2 regions of the Clostridium lapidicellarium genome follow, and region 2 is predicted to be linked to the other one. Evidence: riboswitches for the same ligand, from Rfam matches in the RefSeq annotation. Region 2 holds a riboswitch; the other holds the start of a gene.
The links. A riboswitch is a leader RNA that binds a small molecule or an ion and turns the genes downstream of it on or off. The one in region 2 is predicted to bind cyclic di-AMP.
Positions count from the first base shown of each region.

Region 1: it holds a riboswitch for cyclic di-AMP, as region 2 does, so the genes downstream of both, AB8S09_RS12705 (cell wall hydrolase) here and AB8S09_RS11300 (cell wall hydrolase) in region 2, are expected to answer to the same signal.

Region 1 covers NZ_JBGFFE010000022.1:45,141-48,560, forward strand. The annotation lists gene AB8S09_RS12695 (CdaR family protein) at 1-577, opposite strand, end outside; gene cdaA (diadenylate cyclase CdaA) at 544-1,407, opposite strand; cyclic di-AMP (ydaO/yuaA leader) riboswitch at 1,577-1,704, shown strand; gene AB8S09_RS12705 (cell wall hydrolase) at 1,708-2,232, shown strand; gene AB8S09_RS12710 (NAD(P)/FAD-dependent oxidoreductase) at 2,272-3,132, opposite strand; gene trxA (thioredoxin) at 3,224-3,420, opposite strand, start outside.
Region 2 covers NZ_JBGFFE010000017.1:50,852-54,271, reverse strand. The annotation lists gene AB8S09_RS11305 (methyl-accepting chemotaxis protein) at 1-954, shown strand, start outside; cyclic di-AMP (ydaO/yuaA leader) riboswitch at 1,024-1,158, shown strand; gene AB8S09_RS11300 (cell wall hydrolase) at 1,166-1,927, shown strand; gene AB8S09_RS11295 (pyridoxal phosphate-dependent aminotransferase) at 1,978-3,153, opposite strand; gene AB8S09_RS11290 (DUF1648 domain-containing protein) at 3,239-3,420, opposite strand, start outside.

The DNA.
Region 1 (3,420 bases), on a different contig from region 2:
TTGTATTCATATTGCTTTGAGCATACTTTAAGTCACAAACAGCTGCAGCATATTTAACTGCTCCTACTGATTCCTGAGTACCGCTTATCTCTGCTTTTTCCGTCTCCAAAACAGGATGCAAAGCATAATATCCTCCCCTAGGTTTTCCTGTAAGTATGACTTTTACAGGTACAATTTTCTTTCTCAGTTCATCAAGCTGTATTTTTATCCACAAATTTTGATTATTTACTATACTTATATTATTGGGACTTTTCTTCACAGTTACCGGTATATTATTCTCTCCTTTTTTCATAACATAGGAACTCAGATCGGAATTTAATTTAAAGTCATTGGGCTTTACTGAATATACATCGGAAGCATTCCCTTTTATTATAAGAGACACATTAGGTTGTTCATTTCCTATCTGAACAAGCTTTGATTGAGCAAGTACATTTTTATTAACTATAGTTACAGGCACGACAATTTTTCTTTCTGTCATGGGATTTTCCACGTTAAATATATATAACCACAAAATAAATGCAGCAATAACACAGCATACCTTTATCAGGATTTGGTTTTTCCCATTTTTTTCTTCCACTCAATCACCTTCTCCCTCAAGGTAGATTTCTTCTGAAACCTTCTCTTTATTATAGCAATAAGGACTTTTTTCAATCTATCTTTAGTATAATTTCTCATCAGTTTACCATTGATAGCAAAAGAAATAGTCCCTGTTTCTTCAGAAACCACTATAATCAATGCATCAGAATTTTCCGATATGCCAATGGCAGCTCTATGTCTTGTACCTAACTTTTTATTCAAATCATTATTATTTGTAAGAGGTAAAAAGCACCCTGCCGAAACTATCCTGTCATTTCTTATTATAGCTGCCCCGTCATGCAGCGGTGTATTTACCACAAATATATTCTCCAAAAGAGCCGAAGATACCAGGGCATCCAATTTAGTTCCCGTGTTTATTACATCTTCAAGTCCTGTAACCTGCTCAATTACAATGAGCGCCCCTGTTTTACTCTTTGACAAATTATCCACGGAATTTACAACCTCTGTTATGACTTTTTCCATTACCTCTTCGTCCTGCAATACATGTCTATCATTAAAGGCCGTCCTCCCTAAGTGCTCAAGTGCACGACGAATTTCAGGCTGGAATATGATAACAAAAGAAAGAACGCCTATAGCCAGTGTTTTTGTAAGTATCCAATTAAGCATTACCAAATGGAAAAAGCTGCTTATTGGTATGAGAAATAATATAAGTATGATTCCTTTTAAAAGCTGCTCTGCCCTAGTTTCCTTTATAAGCATATAAACTTTATAAAGTATATATGATACCACTGATATATCCACAATAGACCACAAGCTTATATTCTTAACGGAATTTATAATTATCTGCAGTAATTCCACCCGTTCCACCATCCTATTAAGTGATTGTTAGATTCAAAAATAAAGTTTTAGTTAACCTCCTGATAACGTTCAGTTAAAGGTATCTCTTAATAATTATACACTATTTAATATTGTTTATATCAGTACTTTAAAACATTTTAAAAATTTTTAATAAAATGTATTTTATTTTAATTAATGGGTACAATATCATTGACCTAAGTTTAAATAAGAACACGGGGAAACCAATAACATTGGGGTGAATCGTAATTACGTAGGTTATGCCTTTACCGAACCCGTCAGCTAACCCCGTCGGTAATAAGGAGATGATTTCGTTTGAAAAGATTTTTTTATTTTATTATTCTCTTTTTGATGCTTTTTATACCGTCTCAAAATGTAAGTTCCCGCACTATCAGCAATACAAACTCCAATTTATTCAACGAACAGGAAGAGGTAGTGCAAGTATTTAACTGCTCTGACCAAAAAATATATATAACAAGAGAAGATGTGGATTTAATGGCTAAAGTGGTTTATGCTGAAAGCAACTGCGAACCTTTCGAGGGTAAAGTAGCAGTTGCCTCTGTAATACTAAATAGATTACAGTACCCTGAATTTCCAAAGACGGTAAAGGGGGTCGTAACACAAAGGGGGGCTTTTTCCTGTGTCAAAAATGGAAGTATAGATGTAACAGCAAATAAAGAAAGTTATAATGCAGTTTCTCAGGCATTAAGAGGAGTGGATCCAACTGGTAAATCTATTTTCTTTTATAACCCTAAAATTGCCACATCTCAATGGATGAAAAATATACGTAAAAAAAACGTCAAGTCTATAGGAAATCATGTGTTTTTCGTAGTGAATTGAGAAACTGGGCTGCTATAAATTTTATGGCAGCCCAGTTTCTCAATTCACTTTATCAAGGTATAGAACAGCATTTAATGCAGCTGTCTGTCCCTGACCCACAGCTTTCATATATTGATATGGTTTCCCCACGCAATCTCCCGCTGCAAAACATCCTGGTATATTTGTATTCATATCTACATCTACTTTTACATGATTATCTTCCACTACAATTCCAGGGACAAGCTGAGAAGGTGAAATACTGTCCTTCAGTACAAATACCCCATCTGTAGTTATCTCGCCATTTCCTAAAATAACTTTTTCAACTTTACCATTGCCATATATTTCTACGACATTATCCCGTATTGTTTCTATATCTTTATCTAATTCTAATATACCTTTGTACATAGGTATATAATATACCTTTCCGACTAACTCGTTTACATAATTAGCTTCTCTCTCAGCCTCCCTGTTATATCCTATAACGGTTACTATTTTCCCTCTATATAAAGGGGCATCACAAGTGGCACAATATCCCACCCCTCTGCCTAAAAATTTCTCTTCTCCCTTCAAAGGCTTTGTGTATTCAATACCAGTAGCTAATATTATCGTCTTTGCCTCATACATCTTCTTATTTACCATAAGGCCAAAATATTCTCCCATGGCATATATCTCATTTATATTCTCAGGGGTTATATTTATACCCATAGATTTTATGTGTTCTTCAAACTTCTCTTTCAACTGTACTCCAGTTATATCCGGCAGTCCAAGATAATTTTTAATTTTAGGAGCCTTTATCAATTTATTGCTAAGCTCTTTTTTGCCAAACACAATAATACTTTTATTCCTTATTTTAGCATTAACTGCCGCAGAAAGCCCGGCCGGACCACTGCCTACTATAGCAATGTCATATCTGAAATTCACTTTTACCACCTCCCAGTTTATATTTAAAATGACAAATCAACCAAGTCAATTTGTCATTTTAACATGTATAAACTCCAAGAATTATTTATATTCAAACGTGTTTTTCCAAAATGTCCCTTATAGAATTTTTAGGCCTAAATCCAACAAATTTGTCTACCACATTTCCATCTTTAAATACCATGACAGTTGGAATACTGGAAATTTTAAATTGTGCTGCAGTAACCGGGTTTTCATCCACATTCAATTTCAAAAATTTTGCCTTCCCCTGCATCTCGTTTGAAACTTCCT
Region 2 (3,420 bases):
GGAGACATTGCCGTCAATCTGAACACGGCCAAAAACAACGTAAGGGACTTAATCGGCAAAATAAATACAAGTATCGAGGAGATGGGTGCATCCAGTGAAGAATTATCGGCATCTACGGAAGAGATATCCTCAATGATGAATTCCGTAAATGAATCCACGGTCAGCATAGCAAAGGGGGCACAGAATTTGAGCAGTGTCACCCAGCAGATAAATACATCTTCCCAAAAAATGACACAAAGTGTGGACAGTCTCCTGGATGATGCTGGAAAAGCAGCTAAAACCTCTTCAGAAATAAAGGAACGTGCCCAGAACATAAAAGAGGGAGAGTCCATATACAATGAAAAGAAAAACAAAATTATAGAAGCCATAAAGGCAGGAAAAGCAGTTTCACAGGTTAAAGTCATGTCGGAAACAATAGGGAACATAGCAGAGCAGACCAATCTTCTGGCGCTGAATGCCGCTATTGAATCCGCCAGGGCAGGAGAAGCGGGAAAAGGGTTCTCAGTTGTGGCGGAAGAAATAAGAAAATTATCGGAACAATCCTCCAAAACTGTGGACAACATAAACAAAATGGTGCTTTCAGTGGAAGGTGCATTTAAGAATTTATCCTCAAGCGGAAATGAAATGCTGGGCTACATATCAAACAGCGTCCAGCCAAACTACAACCTTCTGATGGAAACAGGCGTGCACTATGAAGATGACGCTGATTTCATGAACACCATGTCAAAACACATTGATGCCTCGTCAAAACAGATGAGAGAAATGATGGCGGGTATAAATTCATCCATTGAAAACACAGCTTCCACGGCAGAGGAATCCGCTGCAGGATCGGAGGAGATACTGAGCAGCGTAGAGGAAGTCACAAAAGCTTCTACGGGTATAGCCGACTCATCCCAGAGCCTGGCGGAACTGGCACAAAAAATTGCAAAAATAATGGGCGGATTCAAACTGTAGGAAGGATTAATCTGCCACAGCTGCCACTAATCCCATATGGATATTTTCTGGAAATACTGTTAGAATGTCAAACGAGACAAGCCTAAATTCCAGAAATGGAATGCGGGGGAAAACACACAGGGGTGAATCTTTTAATTTAAAAGCAGGGGTATCCCACAATCCCGAACCCGTCAACTAACTCCGCAGGCAAAATTAAGGGGGATAATCTAACATGCATTTTAAGAAAATCGTAAGTTCGATATTTGCAGTATCACTTTGTACCATATCTTTCACCCAGGTCCATGCAGCAAGTTATACGGTAAAACCTGATGATTCAATATTCAAAATAGGAGTGTTATTTAAAAACAGTGTGGATACAATAATGCAAAACAACAATTTAAACCAGACTTATATATATCCAGATGAAGTCCTGAAGATAGATTCAAGGACTTACACCGTGCAGCCCAATGACACTCTCTATTTAATAGCTAAAAAATTCAATATATCCCTGGATACATTGACTGCTGCCAACTCTAATGTGGACAAGTATATTTGTCCAGGCCAGGTACTCAATATACCCTCGGGTTACATTTTTAAAAACAAGACAGCCTCTCCGGGCATAGTGCCTTACAGCGAAAGTGACCTGGATTTACTTGCAAGACTGGTAAATGCAGAAGCACAGAGCGAATCCTACAAAGCTAAAGTAGGCGTTGCAGCCGTCGTGTTAAACAGGGTTCAAAGCTCCAAATATCCTTCTACAATAAAGGATGTAATATATGAAAAGTCAGGAGGATACTATCAGTTCACGCCGGTATCAAACGGATGGATAAACAAGCCTGCGTCCGAGGAATCAAAAAAAGCCGCCTATGACGCACTACAGGGCTATGATCCCACAAAAGGTGCACTCTATTATTTCGACGACAGCACTACAAACACATGGCTGTGGTCAAAACCAATAGCTTTGAGGGACGGCAAGATGGTATTCACCTATTAAATGGAAATGGACAAACATAGGGCCAGATTTTCTGAATCCGGCCCTTTATATTATTTAATTAATTTGTCAAAACTGTCCAGTGATTTTTTTATTTTATCATATGAAATACAATAGGAAAGCCTGAAATAACCCGGACATTTAAAAGAAGAACCCGGAACTACAAGCAGATTGAATTTTTTTGCCCTCTTTGCAAATTCAACATCATCAGGTATTAAAGATTTTGGAAACAGGTAAAAAGCCCCTGAAGGCTTGATACAGGAAAAACCTATTTTAACGAGATGGTTGTACAAAAGATCTCTGTTTTTCTTATATATATTTACATCCACTTTTGAATCCAGGCACCTTGCAATAACTCTCTGAAACAGCGAAGGTGCATTTACAAATCCCAGAATCCTGTTTGCCACGTTCAGAGACTGCATTACATTGTCGAAATCATCCGTTTCACTGCCGCAGACCACATATCCTATTCTCTCTCCGGGAAGAGAAAGTGATTTACTGTAGGAGTACACGACAAATGAATTCCTGTAGTAATTCAATACAAAGGGAACCTTTATCCCATCATATACTATTTCCCTGTAGGGTTCATCGGAAATCAAATATATGCTGGTGCCCAGCTGTTCCTGCTTTCTATTTAACACCCCAGCCATACTTTTAATAAGTTTCTCTGAATAGACAATTCCCGTCGGGTTATTCGGCGAATCTATTATCACAGCCTTAGTCCTGGAATTTATTTTATCCTCCAACCGGTTCAAGTCAGGTTCAAAGGTCTCCCTGTCGGATGGTATAATAACCAGTTTTCCGTCAAAATTCCTCACATAATTTTCATATTCTCCAAAAAACGGTGAAAATACAATAACCTCGTCCCCTGGATTCAAAAGAGTTTTCAAAACAATATTCAATCCACCTGCCGCCCCGCAGGTCATTATCAGATTGTTCCCGGTAAGTTTTAAATTGTATTTTTTGCTTATATCCCCAGCAATTTTATCTCTCACATCTTCATAGCCGGAGTTGCTCATATATCCATGAACCAAATTGGGAGGCTCCTTGTCCAATATTTCATATACAGCTTCCTTTATGGATTCAGGCGGCTTCACATTGGGATTGCCCAGACTAAAATCAAAGACATTTTCCTCCCCATAGATTGAAGAGAGCCTTTTCCCCTCTTCGAACATAGCCCTCACTGTAGAGCTTTTAGATACGTATTCCTTCATTCTTTCAGATATCAATTTTTTACCCCCTTTTTATAATTAAAAAGTATATAGGACAATGTTAACATAAACTGAACCAACTGACAATTTACAGGTGAATGTGCTACGGGGCTGTATTTTTTGCTACAATTACAATTATAACTAAAAGTGCAATCATTCCAATATATATTGCCATTCCGGCAGGTCTTCCCGCATTTATTGTCCAGCCTACTCCGAATCTCTTTTCCACAAACAGGGACGGATCATCAGGATTATAATATATTGTATTTGCCAGTTTCCAAAAGC